DNA from 3 places in the Streptomyces sp. CNX435 genome. Region 3 is predicted to be linked to each of the others. Evidence: predicted binding sites of a transcription regulator. Region 3 holds the regulator's gene; each other region holds the start of a gene.

Region 1 (9,789 bases), on a different contig from region 3:
CGAGCGGGCGGGGATGGGGACGGACAACATCCCGGGGTGGATGTGGCTGGACGCGGACCGGGTGGTGGCGGAGGGGCTACGGGACCTGAGGAGGGGGCGGACGCTGTCGATCCCGGACCCGCGGTACAAGGCGCTGATGGGGGCGGCGAAGCTGGTGCCCCGCGGCCTGCTCGGCCGGGTCTCCTCCGGCGCCGGGCGCAAGTACGGACCCCGGTGACCGGCGGGAGAGAGCCCCGTCCCGTCCCGAAGCTCGGGGGCTCCACCCCCGAGACCCCCAAGACCCCCGAGACCCCCGCACCGCGCGGCTCCGCCACGGCGGGCCCCGACCTCCGGCCGTAGGCCGGGCGGTCGCGCCCACACACACGCCGCAGGGCGCCGTCCCCGTACGCACTCGTACGGGGACGGCGCCCTGACGTGCACCATGCCCGGGTCCGTGACCCGCGGCTCCGACCAGAGGTCAGTGCGAGTGACCGTGGCCGTGGCTGTGGCCCTGGTCCTCCTCCGGCTCCGGCTTCTCCACCACGGCGCTCTCCGTGGTCAGCAGCAGCGAGGCGATCGACGCCGCGTTCTCCAGCGCCGAGCGGGTCACCTTCACCGGGTCGATGACGCCGGCCTTCACCAGGTCCCCGTACTCGCCGGTGGCGGCGTTGAAGCCCTGACCCGCCGTCAGCTCGGCGACCTTGGAGGTGATGACGTACCCCTCCAGGCCCGCGTTCTCCGCGATCCACCGCAGCGGCTCGACCACCGCGCGGCGCACGACCGCCACGCCGGTGGCCTCGTCGCCGGTGAGGTCCAGGCCGCCCTCCAGCACCTTCGCGGCGTGCACGAGCGCCGAGCCGCCGCCGGAGACGATGCCCTCCTCGACCGCCGCGCGGGTGGCGGAGATCGCGTCCTCCAGGCGGTGCTTCTTCTCCTTCAGCTCGACCTCGGTGGCCGCGCCGACCCGGATGACGCACACGCCGCCGGCCAGCTTCGCCAGCCGCTCCTGCAGCTTCTCGCGGTCCCAGTCGGAGTCCGTGGCGTCGATCTCGGCCTTGATCTGCGCGATCCGGCCGGCGACCTCGTCGGACTTCCCGGCGCCGTCGACGATCGTCGTGTCGTCCTTGGTGACGACGACGCGGCGCGCGGTGCCCAGCACCTCCAGGCCCACCTGGTCCAGTTTGAGGCCGACCTCCTCGGAGACCACGGTGCCGCCGGTGAGGGTGGCCATGTCGCCGAGCATCGCCTTGCGGCGGTCGCCGAAGCCGGGGGCCTTGACCGCGACGGAGTTGAAGGTGCCGCGGATCTTGTTGACGACGAGGGTGGACAGCGCCTCGCCCTCCACGTCCTCGGCGACGATCAGCAGCGGCTTCGCCGAGCCCGCCTGCATGACCTTCTCCAGCAGCGGCAGCAGGTCCTGGATGGAGGAGATCTTGCCCTGGTGGATGAGGATGTACGGGTCCTCCAGCACCGCCTCCATACGGTCCTGGTCGGTCACCATGTAGTGCGACAGGTAGCCCTTGTCGAAGGCCATGCCCTCGGTGAAGTCCAGCTCCAGGCCGAAGGTGTTGGACTCCTCGACGGTGATGACCCCGTCCTTGCCGACCTTGTCCATGGCCTCGCCGATGAGCTGGCCCACCTGCTCGTCCTGGGCGGACAGCGCGGCGACCGCGGCGATGTCGGACTTGGAGTCGATCGGGCTGGCGGCCTTCAGCAGCTCGTCGGAGATGGCCGCGACGGCGGCGTCGATGCCGCGCTTGAGCGCGGAGGGGGAGGCGCCGGCGGCCACGTTGCGCAGGCCCTCGCGGACCAGCGCCTGGGCCAGCACGGTGGCGGTGGTGGTGCCGTCGCCCGCGATGTCGTTGGTCTTGGTCGCCACCTCCTTCACCAACTGCACGCCGAGGTTCTCGTACGGGTCCTCGACCTCGATCTCACGGGCGATGGTCACGCCGTCGTTGGTGATGGTCGGGGCGCCGAACTTCTTGTCGATGACGACATTGCGGCCGCGGGGGCCGATCGTCACCTTCACGGTGTCGGCGAGCTTGTCCACACCGCGCTCCAGAGCGCGGCGGGCGTCCTCGTCGAACTTCAGAGTCTTCGCCATGAAACGTGGGTCCTCTCAAAGGGCGCCGTAGGGAGCGCCGACGCCCCGGCCCGTTTCGATATGTCCTGCTCGGCGAACGGATCCGGGGCGCGGCCTGGGTTGCGGAAGAAGCGGGAGCGCCCCGTTACTTCTCGATGATCGCGAGCACGTCGCGGGCAGAGAGGACGAGGTAGTCCTCGTTGTTGTACTTCACCTCGGTCCCGCCGTACTTGCTGTAGAGAACGACGTCACCGACGGAGACGTCGAGCGGCAGCCGGTTGCCGTCCTCGAATCGGCCCGGGCCGACGGCCAGGACGACGCCCTCCTGGGGCTTCTCCTTGGCGGTGTCCGGGATGACCAGGCCCGAGGCCGTGGTCTCCTCGGCGTCGAGCGGCTGGACCACGATGCGGTCCTCAAGCGGCTTGATGGCAACCTTGGTGCTGGCGGTCGTCACGATCCGACCTCCCCCTTCGGAGATCTCGCGGGGTTGAATGTCTGGGGTGGCGACCCTGGAGGATCCGTCGTCGCGGGTGCCGGATCCGCCTCGTCGCTGTGTTGGCACTCTCCCTCGGGGAGTGCCAGAGCCGAGGTTATGCCGCCCTTTAGCACTCGGTCAAGCCGAGTGCCAGATTGCCACCCGCACCGCCCACCGTCCGACCGTACGTCGGTACGCGCCGCACCCCCGCCCGCGTCACAGGTAATCCTCCAGCCGGGCAACCGTGAACCCCTGCCGCTGGATCTCCCGCACCAGCTCCGCCAGCACGTCCGTCATCGTCCGCCCGCCCTGCTGGTCCGGCCCCCGGAAGTGCGCCAGCACGATGTCGCCGGGGCGCAGCCGGTCGCCGCTGCGGTACTCCAGCCCGCCGGCCTTCATCTCCACCCGCCACAGCGGCATCGCCCGTACGCCGCAGGAGGCGGCGGCCCGCAGCGTCGCCGCGTCGTACTCGCCGTAGGGCGGGCGGAAGAGCGTCGGGCGGACGCCGAAGCGGTCCGCGACGCGCTGCTGCTGGCCGCAGATCTGGTGGCGCTGCGCGGCGTACGGCAGGGCGGTGAGGTCGGGGTGGGTGAGGGTGTGGCCGTGGACGGAGCCGCCGACGCGCCGCAGTTCGTCGAAGTACCCGTAGCCCTCGCCCGCACCTCCCCGGACTGCGGAGTCCGAAAGGAACATGCTGAGCGGCAGCCGCAGGTCCGCCGCCATGTCGATCAGCTCCGGGTCCTTCTCCCAGCCGTCGTCGATCGTGAGGAAGACGACCTTGTCCCGCGTCGGCACCCGGTCCACCACGGCCGGCGGCCCGGAGCGTTCCGGCCGCACCGGACGGCTCACGGGCGGCTCGGGCGGCGGGTCGAGGGGGCGGTCGAGGCCCCAGCGGCGGTACGCCCCGGGGGCGGCGGCGCGATCGGCCCCGGCGTCCCGGCCGGCCTCGCCTTCCCGGCCGCCTGCTTCGCCTCCGGCGCCTCCGTCGCCGGGCAGCGCGCGCGGCGTACGCCCCGCGTGCCGCGCGCCCGGCTTGCCGTCCGGCCGCGCGCCCCCGTCCGCCGCCGCGTCGGGCACGTTCCCGGACTCGCCGGCGCTCTCCGGGAACCACTCCTCCGTCGGCCGGGCGGCGTCCGCGCAGGCGGTGAGCGCCAGCAGACAGAGGGCGGCTATCGCGGCGGCGGACAACCGCCGGCGGCCGGCGCGGCTGCGCCTCATACGTAGTCCTCCAACCGGGCAACGGCGAAGCCCTCGTCGTTCGCCTTACGGAGCACCGTACGGAGGACATCGGCCATCGTGCCGCCGAATTCTGAAGGGCCTTCGAAGTGGGTGAGCACGATATCGCCGGGGTGGAACGCGGTGTCCGCGCGGGAGTGCGTCCAGCGGCCGGGGAACGCCTCCTGCTGCCACAGCGGTACGAGGTCGATGCCGCAGTCCTTCGCCGCGCGCAGGGTGTCGCCGTTGTAGTTGCCGTACGGCGGACGGAAGATCCGCGGGGTGGCGCCCATCTCGCGCTTCAGGACGCGCTGTTGGCCGCAGATCTCCTCGCGCTGCGCCGCGTAGGGCAGTTCGCGCAGGTTGGGGTGGTGGAGGGTGTGGTTGTTGACGGTGGTGCCGAGGTCGCGTAGGGCGCGGAAGTAGGCGTAGTCGTCGTTCGCGGCCTCGTCGGCGAGGAAGGCGCTGACGGGGATGTCCAGTTCGCGCAGCATGCGCAGCAGCTCGGGGTCCTTGCGGTAGCCGTCGTCGATGGTCAGGAAGATCACCCGGTCGTCGGTCGGGACCCTGGTGATGACGGGCGGCAGGCCGGGGCCGCCGGCGTCGGTCTCGAAACCGGGTTCGGTGGCGAGCGCGGGCTTGGTACGCGGCGGGGCGGGCGGCAGCAGCGGGACGCCGGTCAAGCCCCAGGTGCGCGCGGCGGCGAGCCGCCGGGCGTGGACGCGCTGCTGGTGCCGCGCGGTGCGGGCGAGCGCGCGGGCGGGGGCGGCGGCGAGGCCGCCGGCGACGGCGGGCTTGGCGTCCTGGGTGAGGGGGCGGGGGTGGTCGGCGGGGCGGCCCGCGGTCCCGGAGGAGCAGGCGGAGGTGAGGAGGGTGGTGGCGAGGAGGGCGGTGGCGGACAGGGCGAGGAGGCCCGCGCGGAGGGTTGGACGTGAGAGCATTTTACCCTTTTGTCGTATTAGTTTCCTAAGCCCGCATCCTCCCAGCGCGGACCGGAGTGTCACGCCGCCACGCCGCACGGGAGCCCGCATGGCGGAACAATGGGCGCATGCACGGCCCCGACGCCTCCGACGACCCCCTCGCCGCCCTCCTCGCCCCCGAAGGCCAGGCCCTCCTCGCCGAGCTGCGCGACCACGACCCCGCCGACGAACTGGCCCTCGCCACCCGGCTCCGCCGCGACCACCCCGCCCCGCTGGTCTCCGCCGCGCTCGGGCAGGCCCGGCTGCGGCAGCGGGCGGCGGCGAAGTTCGGGGCGGACGCGGAGCGGATGTACTTCACCCCCGACGGCGTCGAGCAGGCGACCCGTACGACGGTGGCGGCGCACCGCGCGGCCCGGTTCGCGGCGCTCGGCGTCGGCCGGGTGGCCGACCTGTGCTGCGGCATCGGCGGCGACGCGGTGGCGCTGGCGCGGGCCGGGATCGCCGTGCTCGCCGTCGACCGGCACCCGGCGGCGGCAGCCGCCGCGCGGGCCAACGCGGCGGCGCTGGGGCTCGCGGAGCTGGTCGACGTACGGTGCGCGGAGGTCGGGGACGTGGACATCTCCGGGTATGACGCGGTATTCGTCGATCCGGCTCGCCGGATCGGAGGGGGTGCCGGGCGCGGGCGGGTCTTCGACCCCGAGGCGTACTCGCCGCCGCTCTCCTGGGCCGTCGAGGTCGCCGGCCGCGTCTCGCACGCCGCGCTGAAGGTCGCCCCCGGCATCCCGCACGAGGCGGTGCCGGACGCCGCCGAGGCGGAATGGGTCTCCGACGCCGGCGACGTGAAGGAGGCCGTGCTCTGGTTCGGCGCTGCCCCCGACGCCGTCTCCCGTGACGCCGTCTCCCCTGCGACCGTCTCCCCTGCCGCCGTCTCCCTTGCCGCCATCTCCCCCGGCGCCCGGCGCGCGACCCTGCTGCCCGCCGGCGTCACGCTCACCGGCCGCGGCCTGCCCGACCCGGCGCCCGGGCCCGTCGGGCGCTACCTGTACGAGCCGGACGGCGCCGTCATCCGCGCCCACCTCGTCGCCGAGGTGGCGGCGCAGGTCGGCGGGCGGCTGCTGGACCCGACCATCGCCTATGTCACGGCGGACGACCTGGCGCCGACCCCGTACGCCACCGCGTACGAGATCACCGACGTGCTCCCCTTCAGCGTCAAGAAGCTCCGCGCCCTGCTGCGCGAACGCGGCGTCGGCAGCGTCACGGTCAAGAAGCGCGGCTCCGCCGTGGAGCCCGCGGAGCTGCGGCGGAAGCTGAAGCTCAGCGGCCCGCCCGCGGTGTCCTGCACCGTCTTCCTGACCCGCGTCGCCGGCGCCCCTACGGTGCTGCTGGGCCGTCCGGGCCCAGCGACGTGAACCGCCAGCGGTGCGCCGGGCGGGCCAGCAGCCCGGCGTCGTCGGGGGCCGGCAGCTCGGGCAGCTCCGCGTCGTAGAGCGCGTCCCACCAGGTGATGACGAGCACCCGCTCGCCCGGCGCGGTGAACGTCTCGCGGCGCAGCGGCTCGGCCGGCAGCGCCTGCGCGCGGGCCCACGCCAGCAGTTCGGCGGCCCGGCCCGGCACCGCCTTGGCCTCCCACATCAACGCGACGGTCACGAGTAGAGATTCTCCTTCGCCAGTTCGTGCACGTGATCGTGGTCGTGGTCGTGCCCGTGCTCGCGCCCCGGTACGTGCGTCTCCGTCACCGGCAGCGACGAGTCCGCCGACAGCTCCCAGTCCGACACCGCCCGCCCCCGCGCCACCATCTCCGCGCCCAGCGCCGCGACCATCGCGCCGTTATCCGTACAGAGCTTCATCCGCGGCACCCGCAGCACGATCCCCGCGTCCTCGCAGCGCCGCTGCGCCATCGCCCGCAGCCGCGAGTTCGCCGCCACGCCGCCGCCGATCATCAGGTGGCCGACGCCGCTGTCCCGGCAGGCCCGTACCGCCTTGCGCGTCAGCACGTCCGCGACCGACTCCTGGAACGACGCCGCCACATCCGCCACCGGCACCTCCTCCCCCGCCGCGCGCCTGGCCTCCACCCAGCGGGCGACGGAGGTCTTCAGACCGGAGAAGGAGAAGTCGTACAGCGGGTCGCGCGGGCCCGTCAGGCCGCGCGGGAAGCGGATCGCGGCCGGGTCGCCGTCGCGCGCCGCCTTGTCGATGAACGGGCCGCCCGGGAAGCCGAGTCCCAGCACGCGGGCGACCTTGTCGAACGCCTCGCCCGCCGCGTCGTCGATGGTCGCGCCGAGGGGGCGTACGTCCGAGGTGATGTCGGCGGACAGCAGCAGCGAGGAGTGGCCGCCGGAGACGAGCAGGGCCATCGTCGGCTCGGGCAGCGCGCCGTGTTCGAGCTGGTCGACGGCGATGTGCGAGGCGAGGTGGTTCACGCCGTAGAGCGGCTTGCCGAGCGCATACGCGTACGCCTTGGCCGCCGCCACCCCGACCAGCAGCGCCCCCGAGAGCCCGGGCCCCGCCGTCACCGCGACCGCGTCCAGGTCGCGGGCCGCGACCCCGGCGTCGCGCAGCGCCCGCTCGATGGTCGGCACCATCGCCTCCAGGTGCGCCCGGCTCGCCACCTCGGGCACCACGCCGCCGAAGCGGGCGTGCGCGTCGACGCTGGACGCGATGGCGTCGGCGAGCAGCGTGTGCCCGCGGACGATCCCGACGCCGGTCTCGTCGCAGGACGTCTCGATGCCGAGCACCAGGGGTTCGTCAGCCATGGGGGGCGTCACTCTTTCTCGGTACGGCGCATGACGAGCGCGTCTACGTTTCCGGGCTGGTAGTAGCCGCGCCGGACGCCGATCGCGGCGAAGCCGTGGCGCTCGTAGAGGCGCTGGGCGCGGCCGTTGTCGACGCGCACCTCCAGCAGCACCTCGCGGCAGCCGAAGCGGCGGGCGGCGGCGAGCAGGGCCTCCAGCAGGCGGGGGCCGAGGCCGGTGCCCCAGTGGTCGCGGGCGGCGGCGATGGTCTGGACGTCGCCGGTGCCGTCGGCGGCGGCGAGGCCGCCGTAGCCGACGACGCGGCCGGCGGCGTCCTCGGCGACGACGTAGGCGCGGGTGGCGCCGGGGCCGCGGGCGTAGGCCAGCTCGGACCAGAACATGGCGGGGGACCAGGCGTCTTCGGGGAAGGTGTCCCGTTCGAGGGCGAGCACGGGGTCGATGTCCCACCACCGCATCTCGCGCAGGGAGACGGCGTTCATGGGCGGGGGCCGCTCTCGTACGGGGTCTCGCGCGGGGCCTCGCACGGCGTCTCGCACGAGGTCTCGCACTGCGCCTCGCGCGGGATCGGGTACGGGGTCGTGCTCGCGGTCATCGCGGGGTGACCGCCTTGTACGCGGCCGGGACCTGCGCGTCCGGCCGGCGCAGGTACAGCGGGCGGGGCGGCAGCAGCCCGGCGCCGCCCGCCGCGAGCCGCTCGGCGGCCAGCGCGGCGAGGGCGGCGGCGCGCTGGTGCGCCGGCGGGCGGGCGTCGGGGAAGACGCCGGGGTACAGCTCCGCGCCCGCCCCGGCGGCGGGCAGCCCGGCGACCTGCTCGGCGACGGCGGCGGGCCGGTCGACGGCCGGCTCGGTGAGGCGGGTGCGGGCGTCCGCGTAGCGGGCCCAGTACACCTCCTTGCGGCGGGCGTCGGTGGCCACGACGAACGGGCCCTCGATGCCGTCCACGCCGTCCACGCCGTCCGCGCCACCGGCGCCGCCGACGTCACCGAGGCCGTCGCGCGCGGCGGCGTAGGCGATGCCGTCCAGCGTGCAGACCCCGTACACGGGGATGCCCAGCGTCATGCCGAACACCTCGGCGGTCACCAGCCCCACCCGCAGTCCGGTGTACGGACCGGGCCCGACGCCGACGACGACGGCGGTCAGCTCGCCGAGGTCCCGCCCGGCCGCGGCGAGCACGCGCTCGACGGCGGGCAGCAGCAGCTCGCCGTGGCGCCGGGCGTCGACCTGGTGCGACTCGGCGAGCGCGGGCGACGCGGGGGCGCCGTCGTGGAGCGCGACGGTGACGGCGGGGGTGGCGGTGTCCATGGCGAGCAGCACGCCTTCAGGGTAGTCGCGCGGGAGGGGTGCCCGGAGCGCGTCCGCCGGGCCGGTGACTCCGGCCGCGGCCGTCCCGGGGAGCGCCGGGGGGTGCCGGGGCGGGTGCTACCGTCGGGCGGAGCAGCGGGGCCGAACAGGGCAGGCCGGCACCGGGCAGGACGGGAGCAGGGCTTCGGCAGAGCGGTCGTACGGCCGCCGTACCGGAAGGGGCGTACCGCGTGGCAGGCAGCGGGAAATTCGTGGCCGGGCTGACCGCCGCCGCCCTGGGCGTGGTCGCCTTCCTCGCCTACCAGGCCAACGCCAACGCCCCCGACTCCCTGGCCCGCGAGCGCCCGGGCGTCGCCAGCCCCGAGCCGTCGAAGGCGAAGGAGGAGGCCCTCAAGGTGCCCGCCCGCTCGGGCAAGGGGCTGCGGGTGGTGTACCGGTTGAAGGACCGGCGCGTGTGGCTCGTCGGCGAGGACGACTCGATCCTGCGGACGTACAAGGTGATGCCGAGCAGCGTCGACCCGCCGCCCGGCAGGTACAGCGTGACCTCGCGGTCGAAGCAGATCACCGGCTCGGACGGGGTGCCGGTGGAGCACGTGGTGGTGTTCACGGAGACCGAGGGCACCGTCATAGGGTTCAGCGCCGCGCTCGACGGCTCCCGGCCGGACCCGGACGGGCAGGAGAAGACGGGCGGTGTGCGCTCGTCGCGGGCGAACGGCAAGGCGCTGTGGCGCTTTGCGACGGTGGGCGTCGAGGTCGCGGTCGTGAAGTAGCGGGGGCCGCCGCCGCCTCATGCATCATCTAGATGTCCCGGGCCGCGGAGGGCTGGACGCGCGCTCGTGCTACGCGGCGTGCTGCTCCGGCGCCCGTTCCCGGGCCACCGCCTGGGCCCCTTCCGCGGCCTCGTCCACTGCCTCGGGCTCTGCCACCGCCTCGGGCTCGGGGGCGGGCGGCGTCGAGACCGCCTCGGCCGCCGCGCAGGCGGCGAGCAGCTCGGCCACTCCCACGGCGGGGCGCTGCCCGTGTTCCTCAGGTGCCATACGCCCATGGGACCACGCCCGCCGA
Region 2 (9,789 bases), on a different contig from region 3:
GGCCAGCGCGGCCAGAACCTGGGCCGAGGGCTGGGCGCCGCCACCGGGCAGAAACCGGTGGACCTGTCCGGTCACAGCCTTTAGACGGAGCCGGGGCCGTAGAGGTCGGCGTACGACGGGAAGACGCCGCCCGGGCCGTCGACGCCCTCGACGGCGCGCAGCGCCTTGGCCATGGCGCGGGTCAGGACGTCCGCCCCGGCCGCGAAGATCTCGTTGAGCGCCCCGGCCTCCTGGTGCACGGCGAATGCCGGGTCGGCGGCGACGGCGTCCGCGGGCTGCAGCGGCCGGGCGCAGGTGGCCAGCGCGAAAACGGTGTCGCCGTCGGAGAGCAGGTGCGCGGGGCGTACGGCCCGGGCGAGGCCGTCGTGCGCCGTGCCGGCCATCTTCTGCGCCTGCGCCTTGCCGAGGGTGGCGTCCGTGGCGACGACGGCCAGCGTCGTGTTCAGCGGCGGCCGGGCCGACGCGGCGAACCGCCGCGCGGTCTCCTCCCGCGCTGCCGCCAACCGCCGCAACGCCGCCGCGTGCACCGCCGGCTCGGGGAGCACCCGCGGGACGACCCCCGGGACGACCTCCGGGACGACCTCCGGGGAAACCTCTGGGGGGACCCCCCGCCCCCCATCCCCTCCCCTTGCCCCGTCGGGCGTCGCGGGACCGCCCTCGGTCCCGCCGGCGTCGCCCTGCAGCTCGGCGTACAGCGCGCCCGTGGCCGGGTCGACGCCGGAGCCGGCGGCGTTGACGATCGCCAGCGCGGCGACCGTGCTGCCGGACGGCAGCACGGTGCTCGCCGTGCCGGCGCCGCCCTTCATCGCCCCGCACACCGCGCCCGTGCCCGCGCCGACGTTGCCCTGCGCCACCGGGGCGCCGGGTGCCGAGGCCGCCGCCGCGGCGGCGGCCTCCCGGCCCATGGCGGCGTCGGGGCGGGCCCGGAAGTCTCCGCCGCGGCCCAGGTCGAACAGGGCCGCCGCCGGCACCACCGGGACCACCTGCGCGGGGTCGGGCCCGACCCGGAAGCCGCGGCCCTGCTCCTCCAGCCAGGCGAGCACGCCGGACGCGGCAGCCAGCCCGTACGCGCTGCCGCCCGTCAGCACCACGGCCTCCACCCGCTGCACGAGGTTCCGCGGGTCGAGGGCGTCGGTCTCCCGTGTGCCGGGCCCGCCGCCGCGTACGTCCACGGAGGCGACGGCGCCGCCCTCGGGAGCGAGCACCACCGTCGTCCCGGTCAGCCACCCGTCCCCGGCCCGGGACGCGTGCCCGACGCGCACCCCCGCCACATCCGTGATCCCGTCCACGCCCATGCGACGCACCCTAACCGCCATCCGCGCCCCCTCGACCGCACCCGAGCCCGACTGCGCACCCGGACTCAGGGCGACCGCCGTGCCAGGGCCGCAGGCCGGTCCGCGGGCTTCGCAGGCGGGGCTGAGAGTTTGGTGCTTTACCCCAAACTCTCTAGAGAGTTTGGGGTAAAGCCCGTCGCGGCTCTCTCCCGGCCCGGGGTACTCACCTCCGGCACCGGACCCACGCCGCTCGTCCGCTACCCCGCCCCACCGGACCACCGGACCTCAGCCCGTCCGAGGCCGACCGCGCCGGCGCCGGGCGCCGGTGCCCGGCCCTGCCCGCGCGGCGGGGCGCTGCGGCGCCGCGTACCCTGGGGCGTATGAGTTCCGAGCCCGAAAACCCGCTCGTCTTCGACGACCCGCTGACGCAGCAGAGCCGGGACGACACCGACGAGGGCTGGGGGGAGCGGCCCGCCGCCGAGGGGAGCGCCGCCGACCTGGCCCGCTTCCTCGACGAGAAGCCGCCGCACCACATCTGACGCCGATCGGGCCCGCGCGGGCCTGCGCCAGGCCCGCACGCCGGCGGCCCAGCCGCTGCCCGGCCCCCGCCGCTGCCGGGTCCCCCGCTGCGACGCCCTACTTCTGCGTCGGCAACGTCCCGGCGTCGACGCTCGGCGAGGAGCCGTTCCGCTGGGCCACCAACTCGTCGCGGATCTGCGTCAGCAGCTCGACCTCCGTGGCCTCCACGGGCGTCTCCTCCGCCGGCGCCTTCGCCGCCTGCCGCTCCCGGAGCTTGTTCATCGGCAGGATCATCGCGAAGTACACGACGGCCGCGGTCATCACGAACGTCAGCGTGGCGCTCAGCACCGGGCCCCAGAGGATCGCGACGCCCTCGGTGACCTCGCCCTCCGGGCTGGTCGTGCAGACGTCGCTGAAGCACGAGTGGTACTTGTCGAGATTCTTCGAGCCGAAGATCCCGACGACGGGGTTGATGACGCCCTTCACGACCGCGTTGACAATATTCGTGAACGCGGCGCCGACGACGACGGCGACCGCGAGTTCCATCACGTTCCCGCGTGTCAGGAACTGCTTGAACCCGGCGATGACGCCCTGATTGCCCGAGGTGCTCCCGGCGCCCTGCGTGCTCAATGCCCTTCCTCGCTTCACTCTCGACGGGCCGGCCGACCCAGCAAGGTATGGCAGAGATACGGAAGGATTGTCCAATCCTTCCACTCGGGCCGGTGACGGTCCGCGCAGCCGTCGTCATTGCAGTGTCACCGCCAGCTGCCGGTCGGCCGCTGTCCCGGCGAGCGCCGCGGCCGTCGCCCGCGGCACGGACAGCACCACCAGCGTTCCGCCGTCCCAACTGGTCAATCCCGCTGCCCCCGAGGGCGATTGCACCTCCGCAGCCTCCGGGATTTCCAGCCCGTCCGGCGCCTCTATCGGCTCTGTCGCTTCCGCCGGGCCCCCCGTCTCCGCACCCTCCGACGCATCCGCCCGTGGCTGCTCCGCATGCGACGTCTCGGCCGCCCCCGGGATCTCCGCCACCCGGGCCGCCCGCGCCACGACCGATGCCGGCTGGCCGTCCTCGGTGCCGACGGCCAGCACGTCCACCACGTCGCCCGGCTCCAGCAGCCCGACCACCCCGGCGTCCGCGATCCGCACCGGCGCCCGCACCTCGCCGCCTGCGGCCCGGCCGGCGCCGCCTCCGCCTCGCTCTTCGAAGGTCGCGTCAGCGGCCTCAGCGGGGGCGCCGGCCTCGGAGCCGTCCGGCGCGGCGGCGGACGGCGGGCTCTCCGCGTCGCTGTGCGGCGCCGCGGCCAGCGCTGCCGCCGCCATCGCGAGCACGGCGGCCAGCAGCCGGCGGCGGCCCGCCACTGCCCGGCGCAGCCGGGCACCGCGCGCCGGCCGCAACGGCTCGAACTCCGGCACCCCGCGCGGCGGCGGCGCCCCACGCGGCAACGGTCCCGGCCCCGCCGTGACTCCGCCGCCACCGCCCGAAGTCGCCGCCCCACCCGGGCCGTTGTCCCCGGTGTCGCCCTCGCCGTACCGCAAGCCGGGGCCGACACCGGGGCCGATACCGGAGCCGATACCGGGGCCCATGGTCGGGCCGGCGCCGGAGCGGGCGCGCGGGGCGGAGGGGAAGGCCGGAGAAGGGCCGGGCAGAGTGCGGGGCAGGGCAGACATGGCGGTCACCACCTGTACGTGACGAGTCGATCGCGTTCCGTGACGCCCTCAACTCTGCCCGATCCCCGCCCGCCCCGCTCCGGCCTGTGGATAACTCCCCGGTTGTGGACAACATCGCCCCGAGCGACACCGCCCGGGGCAACGCCACCCGCCCCTACGGCAGCTCGATCCCCGGGTCCATGCCCGCCAGCGCCCCCGCGCACAGACAGTCCCGGTCCGCCGCCCCCGGCAGCCGCCCCACCGCGTCGAAGAGGACGTCCCGCAGCCGCCCCACGTTCGCCGCGAAGACTTCGAGCACCTCCTCGTGGGAGACTCCCTCGCCCGTCTCGGCGCCCGCGTCGAGGTCCGTCACCAGCGTCATCGACGTGTAGCAAAGCTCCAGTTCGCGGGCCAGCACCGCCTCCGGGTGCCCGGTCATCCCGACCACGGCCCACCCCTGTGCCCGGTGCCACAACGACTCGGCCCGGGTGGAGAACCGCGGCCCCTCCACCACGACGAGCGTCCCCCCGTCGACCGCCTCCCAGCCGCTCTCGTGCGCGGCCTTCAGTGCGGCCCGGCGCCCTGTCGTGCAGTACGGGTCGGCGAGGCTCACGTGCACGACGTTCGGCGTGGCACCGTCGGGCAGTTGCACGCCGTCGTAGTACGTCTGCGCGCGCGACTTCGTACGGTCCACGAACTGATCCGGTACGAGTAGCGTGCCCGGCCCGTGCTCCGGCTGCAGCCCGCCAACGGCGCACGGCCCCAGCACCTGCCGTACGCCCAGCGAGCGCAACGCCCACAGGTTGGCGCGGTAGTTGATGAGGTGCGGCGGCAGATGGTGCTTGCGGCCGTGCCGGGGGAGGAATGCCACGCGGCGCCCCGCGATCTCGCCGAGGAAAAGAGAGTCACTCGGTGGTCCGTACGGTGTCTCGACGGCGATCTCCGTGACGTCCTCGAGGAACGAGTAGAACCCGGAGCCCCCGATGACGCCTATCTCTGCCTGCTCTGCCACTGCGTCAGCCATTCCGCAACGATAGCCGCAGGGCTCGGCGGCTCAGGCCGCGGACGTACCGCTGGACGACTTGGACGGCGACGAGGACGACGACGAGGAGGAAGTGGACGAACCCGAAGAGGGAGAGGAGGAAGAAGAATTCGACGACGACGACGAGGAGGACGACGAAGAAGAGGACGAAGTCGACGATTCCGAGCTCTTCTTCTCACCCGACCCCGACCCCGACCCGGACCCGCCCGATCCGGAGCCCGCCCCCGAGCCGCTGCGGCTGTCCGTCCGGTAGAACCCGGAGCCCTTGAAGACGACACCGACCGCGGAGAACACCTTGCGCAGCCGCCCCTGGCAGGCGGGGCACACCGTCAGCGCATCGTCGGTGAACTTCTGCACCGCTTCGAGGCCCTCGCCGCACTCGGTGCACTGGTACTGGTAGGTCGGCACGTGCTTCCTCCTGGCACTCTCAACTGTTGAGTGCTAACGACGCTTCATCATGCAGCATTCCCGCCCGTCAGTCCACCGAGGCGGGTACGGGAGGCCACCGCCACGGAACGTGATCGTCCCCTGGCTCTCCGCGGGGCCGTAGCAGACAGAGATAACTGTTCGTACGAATTCCACCCCGGCGGTACCGAGCGCCACCCCCTACCGCGTCCCCCCGCCCAGCCCGCCTCCCCGCTCGTTCCCGCCCAGCCACCGCGCCAGCTTGCCGCCCCGCCCCACGTCCCGCAGCCGCTGCTCCGCCGCGTCCCGCACCTCGTCCGTGGCCACCACCAGCAGCTCGTCCCCCCGCCGCAGGATGTCCGTCGGCGACGGCACGAAGCTCGCCTCGTCCCGCACCACCAGCGTCACCGCCGCCCCCGGCGGCAGCCGCAGCTCCCCGACCTCCACCCCGTGCATCCGCGAGCGCTCCGGCACCGACAGCGACAGCAGGTGCCCCCGCACCCGTTCCAGCGGCGCCGACTCGATGCCCAGGTCGTACGCCGCGTCCCCCTCCCCGAGCCGCAGCCACCGCGCCATCAGCGGCAGCGTCGGCCCCTGCACCACCGTGTAGACGATGACGAGCACGAAAACGATATTGAAGACGCGTCCGGAGTCGGGGACGTGGTTCACCATCGGGATGGTCGCCAGGACGATCGGCACCGCGCCGCGCAGCCCCGCCCACGACATCAGCGCCTGCTCGCGCCACGAGACGCGGAACGGCAGCAGGCTCACGATCACCGAGGCCGGCCGCGCCACCATCGTCAGCACCAGCCCCACGACCACCGCCGGCAGGATGTCGTCGCCCAGCTCGTGCGGCGTCACCAGCAGCCCGAGCAGCACGAACATCCCGATCTGCGCCAGCCAGCCCACCCCGTCGGCGAAGCCGCGGGTGGCCGACCAGTGCGGCAGCTTCGCGTTCCCCAGGACCATCGCCGCCAGATAGACGGCCAGGAAGCCGCTGCCGTGCGCCAGGGCGCCGACGGAGTACGCCACTATGGCCAGGGCCATCACCGCGATCGGGTACAGGCCGGAGGCCGGCAGTGCCACGTGCCGCAGCGCGAACGAGCCCAGCCAGCCGATCGCCAGCCCCAGCGCCGCCCCGATGGCCAGCTCCAGCACGATCTCGCCGAGGAGCACGTACCAGCTCTCCACGTGCCCCGTGGTGGAGAAGGCGACGACCAGGATGACCACGGGGGCGTCGTTGAACCCGGACTCGGCCTCCATCACGCCCATGACCCGCTTGGGCAGCGGCACCCTCCTCAGTACTGAGAACACCGCCGCGGCGTCCGTGGAGGAGACGACGGCGCCCATGATGAGCGCCTGCTTCCACTCCAGGCCGACGAGGTAGTGCGCGCCGGTGGCCGTCACCCCGACGCTCGTCGCGACGCCCACGGTGGACAGGACGGCGGCAGCCGGCAGCGAGGGTTTGATCTCACTCCACTTCGTACTGAGGCCGCCCTCCGCGAGGATCAGCGCGAGGGCCGCGTAGCCGAGGACCTGGGTCAGTTCCGGGTCGTTGAAGGCGTAGCCGAACAGCCCGTCCTCGCCGACCATGATGCCGATGCCCATGTACAGCAGGAGGCTGGGCAGGCCGCTGCGGGAGGCGAGCCGGACGGCCGCGACCGCGACCAGCAGAACCAGGGCGGCGACGAGCGCGAGCTTGTTGAGTTCTTCGACTGACAGCTTTCTCCCTCTCGTCGTTGCGTGCTTGACTGAGAATTTACCCGGAGTGTCCGTCCGTCTGCTGCTTCGGGGGACAGTCCAGGGGCCGTTCGGAGCCCCTTGACCGGGCGCCTAAGGTTGCTCCAGCAATGCTCCGCTGGCTCCAGAAGGACAGGCATGCCCGTCAACGAGAACGGCCGCACGGCAGGCAAGAGGCGCCGCCTCATCTTCGTCGCGATCGGACTCGCCGCCGCGCTCGTGCTGGGTCTGGGTGCCGCCGCGTTCTGGACGGTCAGCACGGTGCGTGACTCCTTCCCGCAGACCACCGGGTCGCTCAAGCTGCCCGGCCTGGGCTCGCCGGTCACGGTCAAGCGCGACGCCCGCGGCGTGCCGACGCTCTACGGGGACTCGGCCGAGGACCTCTTCCGGGCCCAGGGCTTCGTGCACGCGCAGGACCGCTTCTGGGAGATGGACGTCCGCCGGCACATGACGTCGGGCCGGCTGGCGGAGATGTTCGGCGCGGACCAGGTCGAGACCGACGAGTTCCTGCGCACGCTGGGCTGGCGGGAGGTGGCGCAGAAGGAGTACGACGAGGAGCTGTCGGCGGAGACGAAGAAGTACCTGCGGGCGTACGCCGACGGGGTCAACGCCTACCTCGCGGACCACAGCGGCTCCGCCCTGTCCGTGGAGTACGCCGCCCTGGGGTTCGTCAACGACTACGAGCCGGAGGAGTGGACCCCGGTCGACTCCGTCGCCTGGCTGAAGGCGATGGCATGGGACCTGCGGGCCAACGTCGAGGACGAGATCGACCGCTCGCTGCTCTCCCAGCGCTTCGACGAGGACGAGATCGCCGACCTCTACCCCCCGTACCCGTACAAGCGCAACAAGCCCATCGTGGAGGGCGGCTCCGCCACCGAGGACGGCTACGACCCCGAGGGCGCCCAGAACACGTACAGCTCCGCCGCGCAGGGCCTCAGCACCCAGATGGGCGCGCTGGCGGAGACCATGGACGACATACCCGCCCTCCTCGGCCCCAGCGGCAGCGGCATCGGCTCCAACTCCTGGGTGGTCTCCGGCGACCTGACCACCACGGAGAAACCGCTGCTCGCCAACGACCCCCACCTGTCCGCGCAGCTGCCCTCCGTCTGGTACCAGATGGGCCTGCAGTGCACGAGGATCAGCGACGACTGCCCGTACGAGGTCAGCGGCTTCTCCTTCTCCGGCATGCCGGGGATCGTCGTGGGCCACAACGCCGACATCTCCTGGGGGCTGACCAACCTCGGCGCCGACGTCGCCGACCTATATCTGGAGAAGGTCGAGGACGACGGTTATCTGTACAAAGGCGAGTCGCACGAGTTCGGCACCCGCGAGGAGCTGATCAAGGTCGCGGACGGCGAGGACAAGCGCATCACCGTACGCACCACACGCAACGGACCCGTAGTCTCCGACCGCGGCGACGAACTCGCCGAAGTCGGCAAGAAAGCCCCCGTGGGCAACTCCGCGCCCGACCGCGGCGACGGCTACGCCGTCTCGCTGCGCTGGACCGCCCTGGAACCGTCCAACACCATGGACGCCGTCTTCGGCATCAACAGGGCCGCGGACTTCGGGGAGTTCCGGAACGCCGCCCGCGACTTCGCCGTGCCCTCGCAGAACCTCGTCTACGCCGACACCGAGGGCAACATCGGCTACCAGGCGCCCGGCAAGATCCCGCGGCGCGGCAGCGGCGACGGCAGCCTGCCCGCGCCCGGCTGGGACCCGGCGTACTCCTGGGACGAGTACATCCCCTTCGACGAGCTGCCCTGGGAACTCAATCCCGCACGCGGGTACGTCGTCACCGCCAACCAGGCCGTCGTGAACGAGAACGACTATCCGTACCTGATCACCACCGACCCCGGCTACGGCACCCGCAGCCAGCGCATAGCCGACATGATCGAGGAGAAGATCAAGGACGGCGGGAAGATCTCCCCGGACGACATGCGCACCATGCAGCTCGACAACCACAGCGAGATCGCCGAGCTGCTCACCCCGCTGCTGCTGAAGATCAAGATCGACGACCCGATGGTCCGCGAGGCCCAGGACCTGCTGAAGGACTGGGACTACAGCCAGGACACCGACTCCTCCGCCGCCGCGTACTTCAACGCCGTCTGGCGCAACGTCCTCAAGCTCGCCTTCGGCGACAAGATGCCCAAGGAGCTGCGCCCGGACGGTGAGTGCCTGAACGTGCCCCCCGCCAACCCGGCGGCCGACCCGGACGGCCCCCCCACCGTGCGCGAGTGCGGTGAGCGCGACGCGGACGCCGCCCAGCCGGACGGCGGGGACCGGTGGTTCGAGGTCGTACGGACCATCCTCAAGGACGAGGACAACCGCTGGTGGAAGACCACCGGCAGCGACGGCAAGCTCCGCGACGGGAACCGCGACGAACTCCTTGAGCACGCCATGATCGACGCCCGCTGGGAGCTGACCGCCGAGCTGAACAAGGACATCGACACCTGGTCCTGGGGCCGTCTGCACCAACTGATCCTGCGCAACCAGACGCTGGGCACCGAGGGGCCCGGCATCGTGCAGTGGCTGCTGAACCGCGGCCCGTGGAACCTCAGCGGCGGCGAGGCCGCCGTCAACGCCACCGGCTGGAACGCGGCGGGCGGATACGACGTGCTGTGGGTGCCGTCGATGCGGATGGTGGTGGACCTGGCGGACTTCGACGGCTCCGGCTGGGTCAACCTCTCCGGCGCCTCGGGGCACGCCTTCCACCCGCACTACACGGACCAGACGACGGCGTGGGCGAAGGGCGAGCTGTACGAGTGGCCGTTCAGCGACAAGGCGGTCGAGGAAGCGGCGGAGGACACGATGACGCTGTCGCCGTGACGGCCGTACGGGACGTCGGCGGGACGTCGGCGGGACGTGGCGGGACGTGCGCGGTGAGGCGGGCGGTGACGTGCGTACGGGACGGTGGCCGCCGGGCCGCGGCTGCGCGAACCCGCCTACGGCCGCGGGAAGCGGTGCACCGCGGAGGGCGTGACGGCGGCGGTCACGGGGCGGTCGTGGGGCTCGGCGGGTACGCGGTCGAGCACCTCGCCGTCGTAGAGCAGCACGACGAGGGCGACCCCGCCCCCGTCGTGCCCGTCGCCCCCGCCCCCCGCGAGCCGCGCCAGCACCCGGTCGTACGACCCGCCGCCCCGCCCCAGCCGCATCCCCCGGCCG
Region 3 (9,789 bases):
CGTGGCTGGCCTTGCGGTCGGCGGGGACGACCTTCAGCTTGCCGTCGGTGCGCAGCAGGATCCGCTTGCCGTCGCCGGTGACGGTGAAGCCGTCGGCGTCGTCGGCGAGTTCCTCCAGGCGCTGCTTGCCGAGGTCGTAGCGCTCCAGCCGGGTGGCGGGCCCGTCGTCGTCGGGGCCGGCGGCGTCGGCGCCGAGGACGCCGCGCAGCGGGTGGACCAGCCACAGCAGGCCGCCGTCCGCGGCGCGCAGCGTCGAGTAGCGGGCGGCTTCGACGGGGAAGGGCAGGATGCGGTCGGCGAGGCCGTCGAGGTCGATGCGGGTGACCGGCGGGGTGTCCCCGGAGCCGGTGTCGTCGCCGTCGTCGGAGGGGCCGCGCTCCGGCGCCCGGCCGTGGCGCTGCGGGCCGAACGGCGAGGGGGTCTCGGCGGCGAGCGTGATCAGGTGCGGGCGGCAGGCGTACGGGAACGACAGGTCGAAGACGTGGCTGTCGTAGACCGGGTCGAAGGCGCGCTCGGAGAGGAACGCCAGGTGCTTGCCGTCGGCGGTGAACGCCGGGGAGTAGTCACGGAAGCGCGGCGGCGTGGCCTCGGCGACGGCCAGCCCGTCGGTGGTGGCCAGCCGCAGCTGCCGCAGCTCGCCCGGGCCCGGGTGGGACCAGGCCAGCCACGCGGAGTCGGGCGAGAACACCAGCCCGCCGACGTCGCCGTGGTCGCTGGCGTCGACCTCCCGCACCTCGCCGGAGGCGCGTTCGACGAGCAGCACCCGGCCGTCGTGCGCGGCGACGGCGACGCGGCTGCCGTCCGGCGCGACGGCCAGCCCGGTGACGCGGCCGAGGCGCCCGGCGGCCACCCGGCGGGGCGTGGCGCCGGCGTCGCGGCCAGCGGCGGGGATGAACTCCAGCGCGTCCTCGCCCTCGGCGTCGGTCACCCACACGACGTGCTCGGCGCCCTCGGCGCGGAACACCCGCGGCATCCGGGCCCGTACGCCCGGCTCGGCGGCCAGCGCGCGGGCGGGGCCCTCGCGGTGGGTCACCCAGTGCAGGGTGCCGCGGATCTCGACGGCGCTGCCGCGGCCGGTGTGGTCGGGGCGGGCGGCGCCGAGGTTGCGGCGGGCGCGCAGCGGCCGGGGGCGCAGGTCGGTGCGCTGGCCACCGAGGCGGACGTCGACGCGGCGCGGCTCGGTGCCCTCGTCGAGGTCGTCGAGGAGCCAGAGTTCGCCGGCGCTGGCGTAGACGACGCGGGTGCCGTCGGTGGCGGCGTGGCGGGCGTAGAAGCCGCCGAGGGTGGAGTGCCGGCGCGGCGCGGCGAAGGCGTCGGGGTCCGCAAGGTCCGCGGAGTACAGCGCGCCGGTGCCCTCGTGGTCGGAGAGGAACGCGAGCCGCCCGCCGGCCCACAGCGGGCACTCGGCGTTGCCGAGGAGGGCGTCGAGGTCCGCGGGCCGGGTGAACTCGGCGTCGGCCGCGGTACGCAGCCAGAGCCGGCCGGCGGTGCCGCCGCGGTAGCGCTTCCAGTACGCCGCCTCCCGGCCCATGGTCGCCGTGAGCAGCGCGACGCGGCCCTCCGGCCCGTACGCGACGTCGCCCACGGGCCCGAACGGCAGCGTGCGCGCGGGGCCGCCGTCGGGCGGCACGGCGCGCGCCCAGGTGCGGCGCAGCGAGTACTGGCCGTGGGTGCTGAGGGCCAGCACGTCGCCGTCGGGCGTCCAGCCGCGTACGGAGGTCTTGCCGCTGCCCCAGTACGTCAGGCGCACGGGTGCGCCGCCGTCGAGGGGCGCGGTGAGGACCTCGGGGGCGCCGTCGCGGGTGGAGGTCCAGGCGACGTGCGCGCCGTCGGGGGCTATGCGGGGGTGGTCGACCGGCATATTGTCGGCGCTCACCCGCCAGGCGCGGCCGCCGTCGAGGGGCGCGGCCCAGACGTCGTCCTCTGCCGTGAAGGTGATCAAGTCGCCGTGCAGGTGCGGGAATCGCAGGTACGCAGGCTGAGTCACGTCGATCATCCCATCATGCGGAGGCCGCGCTCACCACCGCTTTGCGGTGCGGTGTGACGTTCGTCCTGTACCCATTCCGTCCACGGGTGGAACAAACCGGGTCGTACCGGCGAACACCCCGGGAAAGCCCCGGATGCCGGCGTACGGAACGTCCGGATCCGGGCGTACGGGACCGCCGGATCCGGGCGGTCAGGACCACCGTCCGGTCGCCGCGAGCACCACCGCGCCCGCCGCGGTGCCGGCGGTGGAGGCGCGCAGCACGGTCGGCCCCAGTCGGTATGCCCGGGCGCCCGCCTCCTCGAACGCGGCCAGCTCCTCCGGCGCGACCCCGCCCTCGGGGCCGACCACCAGCACGATCTCCCCCGGCTCCGGTCCCGACTCCGACTCCGACCCTGACCCCGGCCGCGACTCCGACCCCCGCCCCGGCAGCGCCGCACCGGCCAGCGGCGCGGCGCCCTCCTCGTGCAGCACGGCGGCGAACGCCGCGCCCGCCAGCAGCGGCAGCAGCTCCTTCGTCGAGTGCGGCCCGGCGACTTCCGGGAAGCGCAGCCGGCGGGCCTGCTTGCCCGCCTCGCGGGCGGTGGCGCGCCACTTGGCCAGGGACTTCCGCCCGCGCTCCGCCCGCCACTGCGTCACGCAGCGGGACGCCGCCCACGGCACCACCGCGTCCACCCCGGTCTCCGTCATCATCTCCACGGCCAGCTCGCCGCGGTCGCCCTTCGGCAGGGCCTGCACGACGGTCAACCGCGGCCACGGCGCGGGCTCCTCGCGCACCTCGGCGCACGCCACCAGCAGCCGGTCCCGGCCCTCCGCGCCGGCCACGGTGCCGTACGCGCCACGCCCCGCGCCGTCGGTGAGCACTACGTCCTCGCCGGTGCGCAGCCGCCGTACGGACACCGCGTGCCGCCCCTCCGGCCCGGTCAGGGCCAGCACCGCGCCGGGGCGGGCGGCGTCCAGCACGGCGGGCTCGGCGACGAACACGGGGGCGGTCACAGCAGGCCGCCCGAGGCTTCGCCGGCGGGCTTCGTCGCCCCGCTGAGCGCGTCGGCCAGCTCCCGGGCCAGCACCTCCACCAGCTCGGCGGCGGGCAGTTCACGCGCCAGCCGGTAGCCCTGGCCGGCCCACAGCGCCATGCCCTGCGGGTCGCCGGCGCGGGCGGCGGCGGCGCGCAGCGGGGAGGTCAGGTGGTGGACCTGCGGGTAGGCGGCGGGGGCGTACGGGCCGTGTTCGCGTACGAACCGGTTGACGAGCCCGCGCGCGGGGCGGCCGGAGAAGGCGCGGGTCAGCTCCGTACGCGTGAACACGCCGCCGGTGACGGCCCGTTTGTGCAGCGCGTTGGCGCCCGACTCGGGGCAGACCAGGAACGCGGTGCCGAGCTGCGCGGCGGCGGCGCCGGCGGACAGCACGGCGGCGATCTGCCCGCCGCGCATCAGCCCGCCGGCGGCGATCACCGGGACGTCCACCGCCTCCAGCACCTCGGCGAGCAGCGTGAGCAGCCCGCGGCCGACCCGGTCGTCACGCGGGTCGTTGCGGAAGCCGCCCTGGTGGCCGCCGGCCTCGACGCCCTGCACGCACACGGCGTCGGCGCCGGCGGCCTGCGCCCGGCGTGCCTCGACGACGTTGGTCACGGTGACGACGGTGTACGTACCGGCGCGGGCGAAGGCGTCGAGCACGGCCGGTCTGGGGCAGCCGAAGGTGAACGAGACCAGCGCCACCGGCTCGTCGAGGAGGATGGCCACCTTGGCGTCGAAGGCGTCGTCCGTGCCGGCCTCGGCGTCGCCCAGCTCCGTGCCGTACCACTCGACCTCGCCGGCCAACTGCTGGGCGTACGCCTCTATCTGGGCGGGATCCGGTGGGGAGGGGGGCTGGGGCAGGAACAGGTTGACGCCGAAGGGGCGGTCGGTGACGGCCCGCAGCTGGCGGATCTCCTCATACATCGCCTCCGGCGTCTTGTAACCGGCGGCGAGGAACGCCAGGCCGCCGCCCTCCAGCACGCCGGCGGCGAGCTGCGGGCAGGATGCGCCACCGGCCATGGGCGCCTGCACGATCGGGAAGGTGAACAGATCGTTCAGCTCGGTGGGCATGGCTCAATCCTGTCATGCGGGTCGGACACCGGCGGCCCGGTCCGGATCATGGAATCCGCACGTCTTCACGCGCCTTGGGACGGTGACGTCCCACCCACCACACGCACCCGTCGCGCGGGCCGCAACGGCGGCGGCCCGGCAACGGTCGGCCAGTCCGCGGCTAGCGTCCGCTCCAGGCGTCCTTCAGCCGCGAGAACAGCCCTTGCTGGCCCGGTTTGAACTGGCCCTGGGGCCGCTCCTCGCCGCGCAGCTGGGCGAGTTGGGTCAGGAGCCGCTCCTGCTCGACGTCCAGCTTCTGCGGCGTCTCGACCTCGACGTGGACGACCAGGTCGCCCCGGCCGCCGCCGCGCAGGTGCGTGACGCCGCGCTGGTGCAGCGGAATCGACTGCCCCGACTGCGTACCGGGACGGATGTCGACCTCTTCGAGGCCGTCGAGCGTCTCCAGGTTGACCTTCGTGCCCAGCGCGGCGGCCGTCATCGGGATCGTCACCGTGCAGTGCAGGTCGTCGCCGCGGCGCTGGAAGATCGGGTGCGGCAGCTCGCGGATCTCCACGTACAGGTCGCCCGCCGGGCCGCCGCCCGGGCCGACTTCGCCCTTGCCGGCGTGCTGGATGCGGGTGCCGGTGTCGACGCCCGCGGGGATCTTGACCGTCAGGCTGCGCCGCGAGCGCACCCGGCCGTCGCCCGCGCACTCGGGGCACGGCGTGGGCACCACCGTGCCGAAGCCCTGGCACTGGGGGCAGGGCCGGGAGGTCATGACCTGGCCCAGGAACGAGCGGGTGACCTGGGAGACCTCGCCGCGGCCACGGCACATGTCGCACGTCTGCGCCGACGTGCCGGGCGCCGCGCCCTCGCCGTTGCAGGTGCCGCAGACGACCGCGGTGTCGACCTGGATCTCCTTGCTGCCGCCGAACGCCGCCTCCTCCAGCTCGATTTCGAGCCGGATCATGGCGTCCTGGCCGCGCCGGGTGCGCGAACGCGGCCCGCGCTGGCCCGCGGTGCCGAAGAAGGCGTCCATGATGTCGGAGAGGTTGCCGAAGCCGCCGGCGCCGAAGCCGCCCGCCGCGGCGCCGTTCTGCGACAGCGGGTCGCCGCCGAGGTCGTAGATCTGCTTCTTCTGCGGGTCCGAGAGGACTTCGTAGGCGGCGTTGATCTCCTTGAACCGCTCCTGGGTCTTCGGATCCGGGTTCACGTCCGGGTGCAGCTCGCGCGCGAGCCGGCGGAACGCCTTCTTGATCTCTTCCTGTGAGGCGTCACGTCCGACGCCGAGGACCGCGTAGTAGTCCGTGGCCACTTATGACTCCGCCAGGATCTGTCCGACGTACCGTGCCACTGCGCGTACCGCTCCCATCGTTCCGGGGTAGTCCATGCGGGTAGGTCCGACCACGCCGAGCTTGGCGACCGCTTCGCCGGTGTCGCCGCCAGAACCGTATCCGACGGAGACGACCGAGGTGGAGGTGAGGCCCTCGTGGTCGTTTTCATGGCCGATACGCACCATCACGCCCGGTTCCTTCGCCTCACCGAGCAGCCGCAGGAGCACCACCTGCTCCTCCAGCGCCTCCAGCACCGGCCGGATGGTGAGCGGGAAGTCGTGGTCGAAGCGGGTGAGGTTGGCGGTGCCGCCGATCATCAGCCGTTCCTCGGTCTCCTCCACCAGCGTCTCCAGCAGCACCGACAGCACGGTCTGCACCGTGCCGCGGTCGTCCGCCGGGAAGGAGTCGGCCAGGTCGGCCACCAGCCGCGGCACGTCGCCGAAGCGGCGGCCGACGACGCGGCTGTTGAGCCGGGCTCGCAGGTCGGCGAGGGACTCCTCGCTGTACGGCGCCGCGCAGTCGATCACGCGCTGCTCGACCCGGCCGGTGTCGGTGATGAGAACGAGCATCACGCGCGCGGGGGCGAGTTGGAGTAGCTCGACGTGGCGCACGGTCGAGCGGGTCAGCGACGGGTACTGCACGACCGCCACCTGCCGCGTCAGCTGCGCCAGCAGCCGCACCGTGCGCCCGACGACGTCGTCGAGGTCGACGGCGCCGGACAGGAAGTTCTGGATGGCCCGCCGCTCAGGCGCGCTGAGCGGCTTGACGTCGGCGAGCTTGTCGACGAACAGCCGGTAGCCCTTGTCAGTAGGGATACGGCCGGCGCTGGTGTGCGGCTGGGCGATGTACCCCTCATCCTCCAGGGCGGCCATGTCGTTACGCACCGTGGCCGGGGAGACACCCAGATGATGCCGCTCGGTGAGGGCCTTGGAGCCGACCGGCTCCTCCGTGCCGACGTAGTCCTGGACGATGGCGCGCAGCACTTCGAGCCGACGCTCGCTGAGCATGCTGTCCACCTCCGCACTGGGGGTCCGTCCGGCCGTTCCGCCGCTGGCACTCGACGGCGGGGAGTGCCAGGGTTCGGGGCCAGTGTACGGCCGGGTACGGCAGCTCAGGCAAGGCGGCCGGTCTCGTTATAGCGTCGTGGCATGGGTGGCGGTTGGGAAGAGCCGGCGCCGGACATCGTACGGTGCCGGCTGCCCCGCTGGGACGCGACCGCGGGGGCGGTGGCCGGATCGGCGGGCGTGCTGCTGGTGGACACGGGCGCCTCGCTGCGGGAGGGCGCGGAGCTGCGCCGGGCGGTACGCGAGCGCTTCGGCCGGCCCGTGACGCACATCGCGCTCACGCATCCGCACTTCGACCACGTGCTCGGCACCGCCGCCTTCGCCGGGGCCGAGGTCTACGGCCCGGCGGGCATCGCCGACCGGTTGCGTGGCGAGGGCGCGGACGAGGTGCGCGCGGACGCCGTACGCCACGGGCTGTCCCCCGACGCGGCGGCGGAGGCCGTCGACGTCCTGGTCACCCCGCGGCACGCGGTGTCCGGCACGTACCCGCTGGACCTCGGGGGCGGGCGGGAGGTGCTGCTCGTCGAGCTGGGCGCGGCGCATTCGTCGCACGACCTGGCGGTGTACGTCCCGGGGCGGCCGGCCGTCGTCTTCTGCGGCGACCTGGTGGAGGAGTCGGGCCCCCCGCAGGCGGGCCCGGACGCGGACCGGGCGCGGTGGCCCGCGGCGCTGGACCGGCTGCTGGAGCTGGGCGGACCGGAGGCGGTCTACGTCCCGGGGCACGGCGCGGCGGTGGGTGCGGATTTCGTACGGGCCCAACGGGACGAACTGTCGCGGGGCTTGTCGTAGTCTCGCCCCGTGCGCCGTTACGACTCCGATCTCACGCCCCCCTGGAAGAAGCCGCGGCAGCCCGCCCCCGAGGTGCCGGCGGAGCCGGACCTCGTGGTGGAGGAGGTGGGCACGGGCTTCTGCGGAGCGGTCATCCGTACAGAGAAGACCGCGGAGGGCCCGACGGTGACCCTGGAGGACCGCTTCGGCAAGCACCGGGTGTTCCCGCTGACGCTGGCCGGCTTCATGATCGACGGCAAGGTGGTGACGCTGGTGCCGCCGCGGGCCGCCGCCCCCTCGGGCCCCCTGCTGTCCGCCTCCGGCTCGATCGCGGTCCGCGACCACACCGCGCGCGTGGCCCGCGCCGGCCGCATCTACGTCGAGGGCCGCCACGACGCGGAGCTGGTGGAGCGGGTGTGGGGCCACGACCTGCGGGTCGAGGGCGTGGTGGTGGAGTACCTGGAGGGCGTGGACGACCTGCCGGCGGTGGTGGCCGCCTTCGCGCCGGACGCGGACGCGCGGCTGGGGGTGCTGGTGGACCACCTGGTGCCGGGCACGAAGGAGTGGCGCATCGCGGAGTCGGTGTCGAGCGACCACGCGCTGGTGGTGGGTCACCCGTACGTGGACGTCTGGGAGGCGGTCAAGCCCGCGTCGGTGGGCATCGCGGCGTGGCCGCGGATCCCGCGGGGCGAGGACTGGAAGACGGGCATCTGCCGGGAACTGGGCTGGCCGGCGGACACGGGAGCGGCCTGGCGCCGGATCCTGGGCTCGGTACGGACGTACCGGGACCTGGAGCCGGCGCTGCTGGGGCGGGTGGAGGAGCTGATCGACTTCGTCACGGCCCCGGCGAGCTGAGAGGGGCGGCCCGGGGGTCTGGGGCGGGTCGGGGAACAGCTCCTCAGTCCACCAGGTCCCGCACCACCGCGTCCGCCAGCAGCCGGCCCCGCAGCGTCAGCACCAACCGCCCCGCCTCGTAAGGACCGCGCTCCAGAAGCCCGTCCCTTACCGCCCGCGCAGCCGCCTCCGCCCCCGCCGGCCGCAGCAGCGACCGCGGGCAGCCCGCCGACAGCCGCAGCTCCAGCAGGATCCGCTCCACCCTCCGGTCCTCGGCCGTCAGCACCTCGCGCCCCGCCGCCGGCGACCGCCCCGCCGCCAGCGCCTCCGCATACGGCGCCGGGTGCTTGACGTTCCACCACCGCACCCCGCCCACGTGGCTGTGCGCCCCCGGGCCCGCGCCCCACCAGTCCGCGCCCGTCCAGTACAGCTCGTTGTGCCGGCACCGCGCGCCCGCACCGCCCCCCGACGCCGCCCAGTTCGACACCTCGTACCACTCCATCCCCGCCGCCGACAGCGCCTCCTCCGCCATCAGATACCGGTCCGCATGCACGTCGTCGTCCGTCGGCGGCACCTCGCCCCGCCGGATCCGCCGCGCCAGCTGCGTACCCTCCTCGACGATCAGCGCGTACGCCGACACATGGTCCGGCCCGGCGCCCAGCGCCGCCGCCAGCGACGCCCGCCAGTCCTCGTCGGTCTCGCCCGGCGTGCCGTAGATCAGGTCCAGGTTGACGTGCGCGAAGCCCGCCGCCCGCGCCTCCGCCACGCACGCCTCCGGCCGCCCCGGCGTGTGCGTACGGTCCAGCACCCGCAGCACGTGCTCGCGCGCGCTCTGCATGCCGAACGAGATCCGGTTGAACCCGGCCTCCCGCAGCTCCGCCAGATACGCCGCGTCCACCGACTCCGGGTTGGCCTCCGTCGTCACCTCCGCGCCCGCCGCGAGGCCGAACTCCGAGCGGATCGCCGCCAGCATCCGCCCCAGGTCCGCGGCGGGCAGCAGCGTGGGCGTGCCGCCGCCGAAGAACACGGTCTCGACCTCGCGCGGGTCGTCGCCGAGCACCTTGCGGGCGAGCCGGACCTCCTCGGCGAAGGTGGCGGCGTAGTCGTCGCGGGAGGTGCCGCGCAGCTCGGCGGCGGTGTAGGTGTTGAAGTCGCAGTAGCCGCAGCGGGTGGCGCAGTACGGGACGTGGGCGTAGAAGCCGAGGGGGCGGCCGGCGGCACCGGACAGCGCCTCGGCGGGCAGCGTCCCGTCCGCGGGCGCGGGCTCGCCATCGGGCAGTACGGAGGGCATGGACCCATTGTCCAGCACTCCCGGCGACCCAGGTCCCGCCCAGGAGCCCCGCCCGGAACCCCCGCTCGGAACTCCCGTCCGAGAACCCCGCCCGGGAACCCGCCTCAGCACCCGCCCGTCTCCGTCCCCCGCGCCTGCAGCACCATCATCGCCAGGTCGTCCCGCGGCGGCACCGGCGCGAAGTCGTGCACCGCCGTCCTGATCCGCTCCGCCACCGCCGCCGCCCCGAGCCCCGTGCAGCGGGACAGCGCCGCCGCCAGCCCGTCCCCGTCGTCGAACAGCCGGTCCCCGTACCGCCGCTCCGTCACCCCGTCCGTCACGCACAGCAGCGTGTCGCCCGGCTCCAGGTCGAACGACTGGCTGTAGTACTCCGCGTCGTCCAGCACGCCCAGCAGCAGCTGCGCGTCCGCCGCCGCCCGCACCCCGCCGTCGCTGCGCAGCAGCAGCG

What was found. Region 3 encodes HrcA, which represses chaperone genes, less so after heat shock. Its sites were predicted from a motif close to TTNGCACTCNGNNNNNCNGAGTGCNAA; they were not measured.
Region 1: groES (co-chaperone GroES) is a predicted target of HrcA. The motif match lies at 2,665-2,691, and genes of this name have one in related genera.
Region 2: T328_RS21215 (FmdB family zinc ribbon protein) is a predicted target of HrcA. The motif match lies at 4,901-4,927, and genes of this name have one in related genera.

What each region holds. Positions count from the first base shown of each region.
Region 1 is NZ_JCANTA010000005.1:7,939-17,727, reverse strand. It holds gene T328_RS11010 (SDR family NAD(P)-dependent oxidoreductase) at 1-217, shown strand, start outside; gene groL (chaperonin GroEL) at 458-2,083, opposite strand; gene groES (co-chaperone GroES) at 2,208-2,516, opposite strand; gene T328_RS10995 (polysaccharide deacetylase family protein) at 2,754-3,755, opposite strand; gene T328_RS10990 (polysaccharide deacetylase family protein) at 3,752-4,693, opposite strand; gene T328_RS10985 (class I SAM-dependent methyltransferase) at 4,801-6,081, shown strand; gene T328_RS10980 (hypothetical protein) at 6,044-6,319, opposite strand; gene tsaD (tRNA (adenosine(37)-N6)-threonylcarbamoyltransferase complex transferase subunit TsaD) at 6,316-7,425, opposite strand; gene rimI (ribosomal protein S18-alanine N-acetyltransferase) at 7,434-7,904, opposite strand; gene tsaB (tRNA (adenosine(37)-N6)-threonylcarbamoyltransferase complex dimerization subunit type 1 TsaB) at 8,014-8,727, opposite strand; gene T328_RS10960 (hypothetical protein) at 8,979-9,497, shown strand; gene T328_RS10955 (hypothetical protein) at 9,567-9,764, opposite strand.
Region 2 is NZ_JCANTA010000012.1:204,517-214,305, reverse strand. It holds partial or broken gene T328_RS21245 (MmyB family transcriptional regulator) at 1-135, opposite strand, end outside; gene T328_RS21240 (P1 family peptidase) at 81-1,295, opposite strand; gene T328_RS21235 (hypothetical protein) at 1,655-1,813, shown strand; gene T328_RS21230 (MscL family protein) at 1,911-2,423, opposite strand; gene T328_RS21225 (hypothetical protein) at 2,538-3,461, opposite strand; gene T328_RS21220 (S-methyl-5'-thioadenosine phosphorylase) at 3,616-4,464, opposite strand; gene T328_RS21215 (FmdB family zinc ribbon protein) at 4,495-4,890, opposite strand; gene T328_RS21210 (potassium/proton antiporter) at 5,089-6,609, opposite strand; gene T328_RS21205 (penicillin acylase family protein) at 6,766-9,453, shown strand; gene T328_RS21200 (5-formyltetrahydrofolate cyclo-ligase) at 9,570-9,789, opposite strand, start outside.
Region 3 is NZ_JCANTA010000009.1:188,958-198,746, reverse strand. It holds gene T328_RS17675 (S41 family peptidase) at 1-1,996, opposite strand, end outside; gene T328_RS17670 (16S rRNA (uracil(1498)-N(3))-methyltransferase) at 2,177-2,980, opposite strand; gene T328_RS17665 (nitronate monooxygenase) at 2,977-4,071, opposite strand; gene dnaJ (molecular chaperone DnaJ) at 4,232-5,365, opposite strand; gene hrcA (heat-inducible transcriptional repressor HrcA) at 5,366-6,391, opposite strand; gene T328_RS17650 (MBL fold metallo-hydrolase) at 6,533-7,237, shown strand; gene T328_RS17645 (DUF3097 domain-containing protein) at 7,247-8,071, shown strand; gene hemW (radical SAM family heme chaperone HemW) at 8,115-9,341, opposite strand; gene T328_RS17635 (SpoIIE family protein phosphatase) at 9,446-9,789, opposite strand, start outside.